Regions from separate parts of the Streptomyces sp. NPDC032940 genome, predicted to be linked through region 1. Evidence: riboswitches for the same ligand, from Rfam matches in the RefSeq annotation. Region 1 holds a riboswitch; the other holds the start of a gene.
The links. Region 1 has a riboswitch for cobalamin ahead of AB0E77_RS28640 (energy-coupling factor ABC transporter permease). Riboswitches for the same ligand answer to the same signal wherever they lie in the genome.
Positions count from the first base shown of each region.

Region 2: linked by a shared signal. The riboswitch ahead of AB0E77_RS12175 (ABC transporter ATP-binding protein) and the one ahead of AB0E77_RS28640 (energy-coupling factor ABC transporter permease) in region 1 are both predicted to bind cobalamin.

Region 1 is NZ_JBEZVJ010000031.1:10,655-17,440, forward strand. Features, by position in the region: gene AB0E77_RS28625 (cell division protein SepF) at 1-86, opposite strand, end outside; gene AB0E77_RS28630 (chloride channel protein) at 385-1,770, shown strand; gene AB0E77_RS28635 (potassium channel family protein) at 1,830-2,363, shown strand; cobalamin riboswitch at 2,424-2,609, shown strand; gene AB0E77_RS28640 (energy-coupling factor ABC transporter permease) at 2,639-3,334, shown strand; gene AB0E77_RS28645 (energy-coupling factor ABC transporter substrate-binding protein) at 3,331-3,678, shown strand; gene cbiQ (cobalt ECF transporter T component CbiQ) at 3,679-4,428, shown strand; gene AB0E77_RS28655 (ATP-binding cassette domain-containing protein) at 4,425-5,264, shown strand; gene AB0E77_RS28660 (MFS transporter) at 5,272-6,786, opposite strand, start outside.
Region 2 is NZ_JBEZVJ010000007.1:98,333-105,118, reverse strand. Features, by position in the region: gene AB0E77_RS12180 (hydrogenase maturation protein) at 1-1,457, shown strand, start outside; partial or broken gene AB0E77_RS12175 (ABC transporter ATP-binding protein) at 2,023-2,448, opposite strand; cobalamin riboswitch at 2,485-2,702, opposite strand; gene AB0E77_RS12170 (methylmalonyl-CoA mutase family protein) at 2,808-4,619, shown strand; gene scpA (methylmalonyl-CoA mutase) at 4,619-6,786, shown strand, end outside.

The DNA.
Region 1 (6,786 bases):
GACGACGGCCAGGCGTCACGGCCGCGCAACGGAACGACCTGGGCGAGCCCTTCCCACTGTTCGTCGGTGACGTCGTAGCTGTTCACCGGTCCCCCGATTCCACTCGCCTTCAATGCGTGCACCAGCCAATTCTTACGTCAACTCACCCGTTCGGCCCAACAACGACACGGTCCGCCCGACGGTCACCCGGTCGGCGCGGCTACGCCCGGAGGGCGGTCCGTGGCATGCGGCGGCCCGCCCCCTCGCGTTAACTGAGGCGCACGATGCACGCGTGACGGGCCGTCGGCCCGTGCCGGGAGGTGGGCGGACGATGGGAGGGCCCGTGACGACTCAGCCCCTGCCGCCGCGCGCCGGGCCCGGGCCGGGGTCACGCCGGACGGCCCCGTGACGGCGGCCGGGAGCCCGCCGGCCCAGCCGGCGAACGCCGTCCCGGACCGGGCGGAGCAGTCCCTGCGGCGCACCCTGCTCAGCCCCGGCTATCTGCTGCTGTTGCTGCTGTGCGTGCTGCTCGGCGTGCCCATCGCGCTGGCCTGCTTCTTCTTCGTCGGCCTCCAGCACGAGCTCCAGCACTGGGTGTGGACCTCGCTGCCGAAGGCCGTGGGGTACGGCACCCCGCCCTGGTGGTGGCCGCTGCCCGCCCTGGTGCTCGCGGGGCTGATCCTGGCACCGATCGTGACCCGGATGCCCGGCGGCGGAGGACATCTGCCGGTGAACGGGCTGGGCGGTGCGCCGGTCGGGCCGAAGGCGCTGCCGGGGGCCGTGCTGGCCGCGCTGGCCACTCTGCCGCTCGGTGTGGTCCTGGGTCCCGAGGCCCCGTTGATGGCCGTCGGCAGCGGGCTCGCCCTGCTCGCGATGCGGCGGACGGGCAAGGACGCGGACCCGGGGGCGAGCGCGATCCTGGCGACGGCCGGCTCCACCGCCGCGATCTCGACGATCCTAGGCGGCCCGGTGGCGGCGGCCGTCCTGCTCATCGAGGGGGCGGGGCTCGCCGGCACCCGTATGGTCGCCCTGCTGCTGCCCTGCCTGCTGGCCAGCGCGACGGGCGCCCTGGTCTTCACCGGGTTCGGACAGTGGACCGGTCTGGACATCGGCGCCCTGTCGCTGCCGGACGTGCCGCCGGACGTCGGGCCCGACGCCGGGGACTTCCTGTGGGGCATCCCCACGGCGGCGCTGATCGCGGTGCTGATCACGCTGGCCCGCGCGCTCGGCCGGCGCACCGTCACCTGGACGGGGCACCGCACGGCCGTACGCACCGTGCTGTGCGCCACGGCGGTCGGCGTCTGCATCGCCGCGTACGCCCTGATCACGGGCCGGTCGCCGGCGGAGGCGGCGCTGTCCGGGCAGACGGCCCTCGCGCAGCTCGCCGCGCATCCGCACGCCTGGTCCGTGGGCGCGCTCGTCGCGCTCGTCGCGTGCAAGGGGCTGGCGTGGGGCATCGCGCTGGGCAGTCTGCGCGGCGGTCCGATCTTCCCGGCCGTGCTGCTGGGCACGGCGACGGCCCTGGCCTGCTCGGGCCTTCCCGGTTTCGGCGCCACCCCGGCCCTCGCCCTCGGCATCGCCGCCGCGGCGGCCGCCGTGACGGGGCTGCCGCTGGCCAGCTCGGTGCTCGCGGTGCTGCTGATGGGCCGGGACGCGCACGACCAGATGCCGCTGATCGTCATCGCGTCGGTGGTCGCGTTCGTCGTCGTGCAGGTGATCCGCCGCAGTCCGCCCGGGACGGAGGCGGCGCCGCGGCCGGGGGCGGGCCCCGAGGCGGAGCCGGGCCGGTGACCGGCCGCGGGGGCGGCGGGCGGGACGGCCGGGCCGGGCCCGGTGGCTCCCTGCACCGGATGCGGCCCTGGCTGCTGTGGGGGTGTGCGTGCGTGGGTCTGGTCGTGTCCTACTTCCTGCTCCCCCTCGACCTGCTGGGCCCGGGCCGCCCCGCCCTCACCTGGTGTCTGTTCTCCCTCGCGCTGGGGATCGTGGCCGTCCTGCTGCTGCGGCAGATCCGCCATGTCCTGACCGGCCGTCCGGACAGCCATCCCGGCGTGGTCATCCCGCTGCTGATCCTGCTGTCGGTGCACGTCTTCGCGGCGGCCTACTACATCCTGGCCAAGCAGCCCGGCGAGTTCGCCGGTCTGCACACCCGCCTCGACTCCCTCTACTTCACCGTCGTCACCCTCGCCACGGTCGGCTACGGCGACATCACCCCGCAGGGCCAGACGGCGCGGTTCGTGGCCATCCTGCAGATCCTCTACAGCTTCGTCTTCCTCACCGCCGCCGGAACGGCACTGGGCCAGCAGCTGCGGTCCCGGGTGGTCCGGCACCCCGACGGCCACCCCTCCCATGACGACCCGCCACCCCGCCCTCCGTCGCAGGCCTGAGGAGATCTTCACCACGTCGCGCCGGGGGGAGGCCCGCTTGTCACCACCCTCGTCGGCGCACTACTGTCGCCACGCCTTGGTGAACGGGAAATCCGGTGAAGTACCGGTGCGGCCCTCGCCACTGTGATCGGGAAGTCCGGCTCCGGCCCTCGCGGGCAGCCACTGGGTCTCATGGGACCCGGGAAGGCGGAGTTCGGGCGGTGGTACCCGTAAGCCAGGAGACCGGCCAAGGCGCGTCGTCCATCCACGAGGTGCTGGAGAGGGTCTGCTGAGCCATGCACATAGCCGAGGGCTTTCTGCCTCCGGCGCACGCGATCGCCTGGGGTGTCGCGTCCGCGCCGTTCGTCGTCCACGGAGTACGGTCACTCACCCGTGAGGTCAGGGAGCACCCCGAGAGCACGCTGCTGCTCGGGGCGTCCGGGGCCTTCACGTTCGTGCTGTCGGCCCTGAAACTGCCTTCCGTGACCGGGAGTTGCTCGCATCCCACCGGGACCGGTCTGGGCGCCGTCCTGTTCCGGCCGCCCGTCATGGCCGTCCTGGGCACCATCACCCTGCTCTTCCAGGCGCTGCTGCTCGCGCACGGCGGTCTGACCACGCTGGGCGCCAACGTCTTCTCGATGGCGATCGCCGGCCCCTGGGCCGGCTACGGCACCTACCGCCTGCTGCGCCGGTACGGGGCGCCGCTGATGGTCACGGTGTTCTTCGCGGCGTTCGTCGCCGACCTGTCCACGTACTGCGTCACCAGCGTGCAGCTGGCGCTGGCCTTCCCCGACCCGAGCAGCGGCTTCCTGGGCGCGCTCGGCAAGTTCGGGTCCATCTTCGCCGTCACGCAGATCCCGCTCGCGGTGAGCGAGGGCCTGCTCACGGTGGTCGTGATGCGGCTGCTGGTGCAGTCCAGCAAGGGCGAGCTGACCCGGCTGGGCGTGCTGCCGGCGGCCGCCGGCGCCCGCGAGGAGGCGGTCGTCCGATGAAGCGCAGCACGAGGATCAACGCGCTGCTGCTGCTCGCCGTGGCCGCGCTGGCGGTGCTGCCGCTGGTGCTCGGCCTCGGCGACCACAAGGAGGAGCCGTTCGCCGGGGCCGACGCCGAGGCGGAGACGGCGATCACGGAGATCGAGCCGGACTACGAGCCGTGGTTCTCGCCGCTGTACGAGCCGCCGTCCGGGGAGATCGAGTCCGCGCTGTTCGCCCTCCAGGCGGCGCTCGGCGCGGGCGTGCTGGCCTACTACTTCGGGCTGCGCCGGGGCCGGCGGCAGGGCGAGGAGCGGGCGGCCCGCGCCGCCCGGCAGGACCCGCGCGTACCCGAAGGGGACTGAGTGCTGCCGATCGACGCGGCGGCGCACAGCAGCCGGTGGCGTCACCGGCACCCGGTGGACAAGGCCGTGCTCGGGCTGGGACTGACCGTGCTGGCGATCTCGCTGCCGCCCTGGCCGGGCGCGGCGCTGGTGCTGCTCGCGGCGCTGGCGGTGCTGCTCGGCCCGGCCGGTGTGCCCCGGCGGCGGCTGTGGCGGGCGTACCGGGTGCCGTTGGGCTTCTGTGTGACCGGCGCGCTGCCGCTGCTGGTGCGGGTCGGGGGCCCGGGCGGCTTCGTGGGCGTGGCGGACGGCGGTGCGGTGCGTGCCGGGGAGCTGCTGCTGCGCACGTCGGCGGCGTCGCTCGGGGTGCTGCTGTTCGCGTTCACCACGCCCATGTCCGACCTGCTGCCCCGGCTGGTGCGGGCCGGGGTGCCGGCGCCCGTGGTGGACGTGGCGCTGGTGACGTACCGCATGAGTTTCCTGCTGCTCGACTCCGTGCGCCGGATCCGCGAGGCGCAGGCGGCGCGGCTCGGGCACACCACCCGGGCCGCGGCCTGGCGTTCGCTCGGCGGGCTGGGCGCCACCGCGTTCGTGCGGGCCTTCGACCGGGCGACGCGGCTGCAGGCCGGACTCGCCGGGCGCGGCTACGACGGCACGCTGCGCGTCCTGGTGCCCGAGGCCCGGGTCTCGGTGCCCTTCACGGCGGCGAGCGTCGTGCTGCTGGCGGCGCTGACCGCCCTCACCTTCGTCCTGGAAAGGCCCCTGTCGTGAACGAGTCCGCCGAACCGGCCCTGGTCGCCCTGCGGGGCGCGTCCTTCGGCTACGAGGAGGGGCCGCTGGTGCTGGACGGCATGGACTTCGCGGTGCGCGAGGGGCGCGCGCTGGCGCTGCTGGGCCGCAACGGCAGCGGCAAGACGACGCTGATGCGGCTGCTCAGCGGCGGACTGCGGCCGGACGCCGGGCAGTTGACGGTGGACGGACGGCCGGTGACGTACGACCGGGCGGGGCTGACGCGGCTGCGGACCACCGTGCAGCTGGTGGTGCAGGATCCGGACGACCAGTTGTTCGCCGCGTCGGTCGCCCAGGACGTGTCGTTCGGGCCGCTGAACCTCGGGCTGCCCGACCCCGAGGTCCGGGTCCGGGTCGAGGAGGCGCTCGCGGCGCTGGACATCACCGCGCTCGCCGACCGGCCCACGCATCTGCTGTCGTACGGGCAGCGCAAGCGGACGGCGATCGCCGGTGCGGTCGCGATGCGGCCCCGGGTGCTGATCCTCGACGAGCCGACCGCCGGGCTCGATCCGGACGGGCAGGAGCGGCTGCTGGAGACCCTCAGCCGGCTGCGGGCGGCCGGCACCACGGTGGTGATGGCCACGCACGACGTGGACCTCGCCCTGCGCTGGTCCGACGACGCGGCCCTGCTCACACCGTCCGGGGTGCACACCGGCCCCACGGCGCCGACGCTGGCCCGCAGCGACCTGCTGGGTCTGGCGGGGCTGCGGCTGCCGTGGGGCGTGGCGGCTGCGCGACTGCTGTGCGCCCGAGGGCTGTTGGCCGACCCGGCGGCAGGGCCGCGCACGGCGGAGGAGCTGGCGGCCCTGGCCGACTGACCGGGGCTCAGCCCGCCGAGTGGCTGTGCCCCGTCTCCCGGGCCTTCGCCGTCTCGTCCTCGGCCCGCTGCGCAGCGGCGGCCCGGCGGCCGGGCAGCACCGCGAGGACGATCACCGTGCCGGCGGCCATGATGATGCCGCCGATCAGGCTGGTGGTGGCGACGCCGTGGGCGAAGGCCTCGTGGACGGCGTCGGCCAGGGCCTGGGCCTGCTGCGGTCCGGCCGACGGCGTCTTCGCGATCTGCTCGGCGACCGCGAGCCCGCCGCCGACGGAGTCCTGCGCGGTGTCCAGCGCGGCGGCCGGGAGCCGGCCCCCGGCCAGGTCGGCCAGTTCGTCGCGGTAGGCGGTGCCGAGCAGGGAGCCGAGGACGGCGATGCCGAGCGAGCCGCCGAGTTCGAGTGCGGTGTCGTTGGCGCCGCCGCCGACACCGAGTTCGCTCTCCGGGAAGGAGCCCATGATGGTGTCGGTGGCCGGGGAGACGCTGAGGCCGATCGCTAGGCCGAGGAGCAGCATCGGGGCCAGGAAGCCGGAGTACGTCGAGGTCCTGTCGATGAGGACGAGCAGGAAGACGCCGGCGGTGCCGATCACCATGCCGGACCCGATCATGGCCTTGACGCCCAGCTTCGGGGTCAGCCGCCCCGTCACGGCGGCGCCGACGAACACGGCACCGGCCAGCGGCAGCAGCCGTACGCCGGTCTCCAGGGCGCCGTAGCCGAGGACGAACTGCAGGAACTGCGTGGAGTAGTAGATGGCGCCGTAGGTGCCGAAGAAGAAGAACAGCACGGCCAGCATGGAGCCGCTGAACGGCCGCTGGAGGAACCGGCGCACGTCCAGCATGGGGTGCGGGTGGCGCAGCTCCCAGGCGACGAACGCCACGAGGCCGACGACGGCGACGACCGCCGCGGTGACCGGACCGGCGCCCCAGCCGAAGTGCGGGCCCTCGATGGTCGCGTAGACCAGGCTGCCGACGGAGACGATGGAGAGCAGGCCGCCCACGTAGTCGATGCGGCCCATGCCGGCCGCGCGGGACGGCGGCACGAGGAGCAGCGCGCCGACGACGGCGAGGACCGCGACGGGGACGTTGACCAGGAAGGTCGACCCCCAGGCGTGGTCGCCGAGCAGCCAGCCGGCGACCAGCGGGCCGACGGCGATGGCGAGGCCGGACGTGGCGGTCCAGGCCGTGATGGCGCGGGCCCGCTCGCCCCTCGGGAAGATCGCGACGAGCAGGGACAGCGTGGCCGGCATGACGACGGCGGCGCCGACGCCCATGACCGCCCGGGCGGCGATGACCAGCCCCGTCTCGTGGACCAGGCTGCCCATCACCGAGCCGCCCGCGAAGACCACGAGACCGGTGACCAGGGCGCCGCGGCGGCTGTACTTGTCGCCGATGGCACCGAGCACGAGCATCAGCGCGGCGTAGGGGACGGTGTAGCCGTCGATGACCCACTGGAGGTCGCTGCTGCTCAGGCCGAGGTCGGTGGTCATCGCCGGGGCGGCCACGATCAGGGACGTGTTGGCCAT
Region 2 (6,786 bases), on a different contig from region 1:
CCTCCTCGCTGGACTGGGCGATCCTCGAGGGCGCCGAGGAGTGGGGGGTGACCGTGCTGCAGGCCGAGGAGGAGATGGACGCGGGGCCCGTGTGGGCGACCGCCCGCGTGCGCCTGCCCCGGGTCGGCAAGAGCGACCTGTACCGCAACGAGCTGGCCGACGCGGCCGTCGACGCGGCCCTGACGGCGGTCGAGCGGTTCGCGTCCGGCACGTACACGCCGCTCGACCAGCGCACCCTGGCGCCCGCACCCGGCGCCCGCACCCGGCCGCCGATGCGCCAGGCCGCCCGGCGGATCGTCTGGGCCGACGACGCGGTCGAGACGGTCCTGCGCAAGCTGCGCGCCGCCGACTCCCAGCCCGGCGTCCTGGACGAGCTGCTCGGCGCGGAATGGTTTCTGCACGGAGGTCACGCGGAGCCGCTGCTGCGCGGGCGCCCCGGTGAGCTGCTGGCGACCCGGGCGGGGGCGGTCTGCCGGGCCACCCGGGACGGCGCCGTGTGGATACCGGAGCTGCGCGCCCGTACCGGGCCGGGCGAGCCGCGCGCCTGCAAGCTGCCCGCCACCCTGGCCCTGGCCGGACGCCTGCCCGCGCTGCCGGAGCTGCCCGCGCCGGTCCCGTCGCCCGACGGGGCCGGCGACGGCGAGCCCGGCTGGTCGGACATCCGCTACGACGAGCGGGGTCCGGTGGGCGTGCTGTCGTTCTCGTTCCCCGGCGGCGCGATGTCCACCGACCGCTGCCGGCGTCTGCTGGCCGCCTACCGGGCCGCCTGCGACCGGCCCACCACGGCCCTGGTCCTGGGCGGCGCCCGGGACTTCTTCTCCAACGGCATCCACCTCGGCGTCATCGAGGCCGCCCCCGACCCGGCGGCGGAGTCGTGGGCCAACATCAACGCCATGGACGACCTCGTGGAAGCCGTCCTGACCACCGGCGACCGCCTGGTGGCCGCGGCCGTCGGCGGGAACGCCGCGGCCGGCGGGGTCATGCTCGCGCTGGCCGCCGACGAGGTGTGGTGCCGTTCCGGCTCCGTGCTCAATCCGCACTACCGGCGCATGGGGCTGTACGGCTCCGAGTACTGGACGTACAGCCTGCCGCGCCGGGTGGGCACCGCGGCGGCCGAGCGGATCACCCGCGAGGCGCTGCCGTTCAGCGCGGCCCGCGCGCGGGAGACCGGGCTCGTGGACCGGGTCGTCGACTGTGCTCCGGACCGCTTCACCGACGAGGTCGTCCGGCTGGCCGGACGGTGGGCCTCCTCCCCAGCCGCGCCGGCGCGGCTGGCGGCGAAGAAGGCCGAGATCGAGCGGCGTGAGGCGGTCACGCCCCTGGCGGCGGTCCGCGCGCGGGAGCTCGACCGGATGCGGAGGATCTTCTTCGACCCCGAGGCGCCCTATCACGCGCTCCGCCGGGCGTTCGCCCGCAAGCAGCCGGCCCCGGCGCCGGGGCCGTCACCCGTGCGGTGACGCGGGAGCCGTCGCCGTGGGCCGGGCCACCGCCGACGACGTCGAGCACGGCGCGCAGGGCCCTGACTCCCTGATCCGCTTGCGTGGGTCTCCCGATGGCGTTTGGCTGGGAGGAGCATCGCGCACCAGGAGCAGACCGCGTGGGTCCTGCCCGCGAGTCGGCCGAGCCGTCCTCGGAGCCGGGCCTCACCCCCGCCGTCCGACGTACCCGGCCACCGCGCCCGGGCCGGCCGGCACGAAGGCGGGCCGCGTCATCCGAGCACGATGTCCCGGGTGCTCACCTCGAGGAGAAGACGATGGTGCATCACCACAAGTCCAACAGTCAGGTCGAGGGTGACCCGGACCGCGGACACGGTCGCGGCATGCCTCGACGGCCCGACGCCGAGGAACTCGAGCGCCGCACCGAAGAGGTCCGGCGGGAGACAGGGCTCCCCGGGGGAGCGCCCCCGTCACCCGCGAGGCAGTACGAGGAGGCCGTGGCCGAGGTGGATCGCCAGGTCGGGGAGGGCGCGGTCCCCACGAGTGCCGCCCGGCGGAAGGACCGGTCGCCCTTCCCGCCGACCTCCTACAGGGGGTGAGGGGCGGGGCCCGCGGCGTCCCGGCCGGTGTCGGCGGGGCCCGGTCTGCCGCCGGTCCGGCGCAGGAAGCGGATCACCGGGTGGCCCGGTTCGTGCGTCACCTCGGCACGGACCCCGTAGACGTCCTCGATGAGAGCGGGGGTGAGGACCTCGGCCGGACTGCCCTCGGCGACGGCGTGCCCGTCGCGCAGGACGAGCAGGCGGGCGCAGGACATCGCCGCGAGGTTGAGGTCGTGCAGGGCGACGACGGTGGTGACCGGCAGGCCCGCGACCAGGTCGAGCAGGCCGAGCCGGTCCTGGATGCCGAGGTGGTTCGTGGGCTCGTCCAGGAGCAGTTCGCGGGGTTCCCGGGCGAGGGCGCGGGCGAGCTGGGCGCGCTGGCGTTCGCCGCCGGAGAGGGTGTGCCAGGACCGGCCTCCCAGCGCGGTCAGGCCGGTGCACGTTCCAGCGCCGCGTCGACGGCAGCCAGCAGGTCTTCGGACTCGGGTTCGTCCCGACGGGGCGCCTTCCCAGAGCGTCGCGCGCCGGGCCTCTCGGCCGCCGAGCTCCGCCCCAGTGGCGTCACATGCCCCGCCCGTCCCCCTCACCGCTGCGCGTCAGTTCCGGATTCCCACCGGATTTCCTGGCCTCGGATGTGGCACGACCGGCCCGCGCAATCCATCAAGATCACCCGGTCGGGGGCGGCGAGCGGCTCATGTCACACCCGCGGCGAGAACAAGGTCACAACCGTTCCCTCTGCTGCTCGTCTGCCGTACTGACCTAACATCCGAGCATGACGCTCCTGCCTGACGACGGACTCCGCCTCGCGGCCGAGTTCCCGCACGCGACACACGAGCAGTGGCAGCGCCTGGTGGCCGGCGTACTGCGCAAGTCGGGCAGGGACGTGCCCGACGACGAGGCGGAGGGCGCCCTTTCCACCCTGCTCGAGGACGACCTGCGGGTACGGCCGCTGTACTCCGCGCGCGACGCCGCGCCCGATCCCGGCCTGCCGGGCTTTCCGCCCTTCGTGCGCGGCGGCCGCGCCGAGGGGAACCGGGTCGGCGGCTGGGACGTGCGCCAGCGGCACACGGTGGCCGACCCCGCGCCGGTCCTGGCCGATCTGGAGAACGGCGTCACCTCCCTGTGGCTGGCCGTCGGCGAGCCGGCGGGCCTCCCGGTCACCGCGCTGGGCCGCACCCTCGAGGGCGTCCACCTCGATCTGGCCCCCGTCGTCCTGGACGCGGGCGCCGCCTTCGAGCCGGCCGCACGGGAGTTGCTCCGGCTGTACGAGGAGCGGGGCGTCGCCGCGGACGCCGTGCGCGGCAATCTGGGCGCCGACCCGCTGGGCCACGAGGCCCGCACCGGAAGCCCGTACGACGCCGCGCCCGTGGCCGAGCTGGCCCGGCTGTGCGCCGCCCGTCACCCCGGCCTGCGGGCGCTGACCGTCGACGCGCTGCCCTACCACGAGGCCGGCGGTTCGGCGGCGCAGGAGCTGGGCCTGTCCCTGGCCACGGGCCTGGCCTATCTGCGCGATCTCAGCGCGGCCGGACTGGACACGGCCGGGGCGCTGGCGCAGCTGGAGTTCCGCTACGCCGCGACCGCCGACCAGTTCCTGACCATCGCCAAGCTGCGTGCCGCGCGCCGGCTGTGGGCGCGGGTGGCCGAGGTGTGCGGGGCGCCGGCGGCGGGCGCGCAGCTGCAGCACGCGGTGACCTCGCCGGTGATGATGACGCGCCGCGACCCGTGGGTGAACATGCTGCGCACCACGGTCGCCGCGCTGGCCGCCGGGACGGGCGGCGCCGACTCCGTGACCGTGCTGCCCTTCGATCACGCGCTCGGCATGCCGGACGCGTTCGCCCGCCGGATCGCCCGCAACACCTCCACGATCCTGATCGAGGAGTCTCACCTGTCCCGGGTGATCGACCCGGCTGGCGGCTCCTGGTACGTGGAGCGGCTGACGGACGAACTGGCCCGTGCCGCCTGGGAGTTCTTCCAGGAGATCGAGCGGGCGGGCGGACAGGCCGCCGCCCTGCGCTCCGGGGCGGTCGGCGAACGGCTCGCGGCGACCTGGGCGGTGCGCAGCGCGAAGCTGGCGAAGCGGCGGGAACCGGTCACCGGTGTCAGCGAGTTCCCGCACCTGGCCGAGAAGCCCGTCGTGCGCGAGCCCGCGCCCGAGCCGCCGTCCGGGGGCCTGCCCCGGGTACGGCGGGACGAGGCGTTCGAGGCGCTGCGCGCCCGGTCCGACGCCCACCTGGCCGCGACCGGCTCCCGGCCCCGCGTCCATCTGACCGCGCTCGGCCCGGCCGCCGCGCACACCGCACGGCTCACCTTCGCCGCCAACCTCTTCCAGGCGGGCGGCATCGAAGCCGTCACCACCGGCACCTTCGAGGAGAGCGGCGCGCGGGAGGTGTGCCTGTGCTCCAGCGACGCGCTGTACGAGGAGCAGGCCGAGTCCGCCGCCGCCGCGCTGCGCGAGGCGGGTGCCGGGCACGTGTTCCTCGCGGGCCGCCCGGGGCCGTACCCGGGCGTGGACACCTACGTCTTCGCCGGCTGCGACGCGGTCGCCGTGCTGGCCGCCACCCTCGACCGCATGGGAGTGTCCTGATGTCCATCCCCGACTTCTCGGCGATCGAGCTGGGGGCCCCGGCCGCCGACGCCGCCCTCGACGAGTGGCGCGCGGCCGTGAAGAAGGCCGCCGACGGTGACGACCTGCTCTGGGAGACACCGGAGGGAATCGCGGTCAAGCCGCTGTACACCGGGCAGGACCTGGAGGGCCTGGACTTCCTGGACACCTTCCCGGGCACGGCACCGTATCTGCGCGGCCCGTACCCGACGATGTACGTCAACCAGCCCTGGACGATCCGTCAGTACGCGGGGTTCTCCACGGCGGAGGAGTCCAACGCGTTCTACCGCCGCAATCTGGCGGCCGGGCAGAAGGGCCTGTCGGTCGCCTTCGACCTGCCCACGCACCGGGGTTACGACAGCGACCATCCGCGCGTGACGGGCGACGTCGGCATGGCGGGCGTCGCCATCGACTCGATCTACGACATGCGACAGCTCTTCGACGGCATCCCGCTCGACAGGATGACCGTGTCGATGACGATGAACGGCGCCGTGCTGCCCGTGCTCGCGCTGTACATCGTCGCGGCCGAGGAGCAGGGCGTGCCGCCGGAGAAGCTGGCCGGGACCATCCAGAACGACATCCTCAAGGAGTTCATGGTCCGCAACACCTACATCTATCCGCCGAAGCCGTCGATGCGGATCATCTCCGACATCTTCGCGTACACCTCGCAGCGGATGCCCCGCTACAACTCCATCTCCATCTCCGGCTATCACATCCAGGAGGCCGGTGCGACGGCCGACCTGGAGCTGGCGTACACCCTCGCCGACGGCGTGGAGTACATCCGGGCCGGGCGTGAAGCCGGCCTGGACGTCGACGCGTTCGCGCCGCGGCTGTCGTTCTTCTGGGCGATCGGCATGAACTTCTTCATGGAGATCGCCAAGCTGCGGGCGGCCCGGCTGCTGTGGGCCAAGCTGGTGAGGCAGTTCGATCCGCAGAACGCCAAGTCGCTGTCGCTGCGCACGCATTCGCAGACCTCCGGCTGGTCGCTGACCGCGCAGGACGTGTTCAACAACGTCACCCGCACCTGTGTGGAGGCGATGGCCGCCACCCAGGGCCACACCCAGTCCCTGCACACCAACGCGCTCGACGAGGCGCTCGCGCTGCCCACCGACTTCTCGGCGCGCATCGCCCGCAACACGCAGCTCCTGCTCCAGCAGGAGTCCGGCACGACCCGGGTGATCGACCCGTGGGGCGGCAGCGCCTACGTGGAGAAGCTGACGTACGACCTCGCGCGCCGGGCCTGGCAGCACATCCAGGAGGTGGAGGCCGCCGGCGGCATGGCGCAGGCCATCGACGCGGGCATCCCGAAGATGCGCGTGGAGGAGGCGGCGGCCCGCACCCAGGCGCGCATCGACTCCGGACGGCAGCCGGTGATCGGCGTCAACAAGTACCGGGTGGAGACCGACGAGCAGATCGAGGTGCTCAAGGTCGACAACTCCTCGGTGCGCGCCCAGCAGATCGCCAAGCTGCGGCGGCTGCGCGAGGAACGGGACGAGACCGCCTGCCGCGACGCGCTGGACGCGCTCACGCGGGCCGCGGGCGGCGAGGGCAACCTGCTGGAGCTGGCGGTGAACGCAGCCCGCGCGAAGGCGACCGTCGGCGAGATCAGCGACGCCCTGGAGAAGGTGTACGGGCGGCACGCGGGCCAGATCCGTACGATCTCCGGTGTGTACCGCAACGAGACGGGCCAGTCGCCGGCCGTGGAGCGCACCCGGACGGTCGTGGACGCCTTCGCCGAGGCCGAGGGCCGCCGTCCGCGCATCCTGGTCGCGAAGATGGGCCAGGACGGCCACGACCGCGGCCAGAAGGTGATCGCCACCGCCTTCGCCGACCTCGGCTTCGACGTGGACGTCGGCCCGCTGTTCCAGACCCCGGCCGAGGTGGCCCGCCAGGCCGTCGAGGCGGACGTGCACATCGTCGGGGTGTCGTCGCTGGCCGCCGGGCACCTCACCCTCGTGCCCGCGCTGCGCGAGGCGCTCGCCGAGGAGGGCCGGGAGGACATCATGGTCGTCGTCGGCGGGGTGATCCCGCCGCAGGACGTGCCGGTCCTGCTGGACATGGGCGCGGCGGCCGTGTTCCCGCCCGGCACGGTGATCCCGGACGCGGCCCGGGACCTGGTGGAGCGGCTGGCGGCCGACCTCGGGCACGA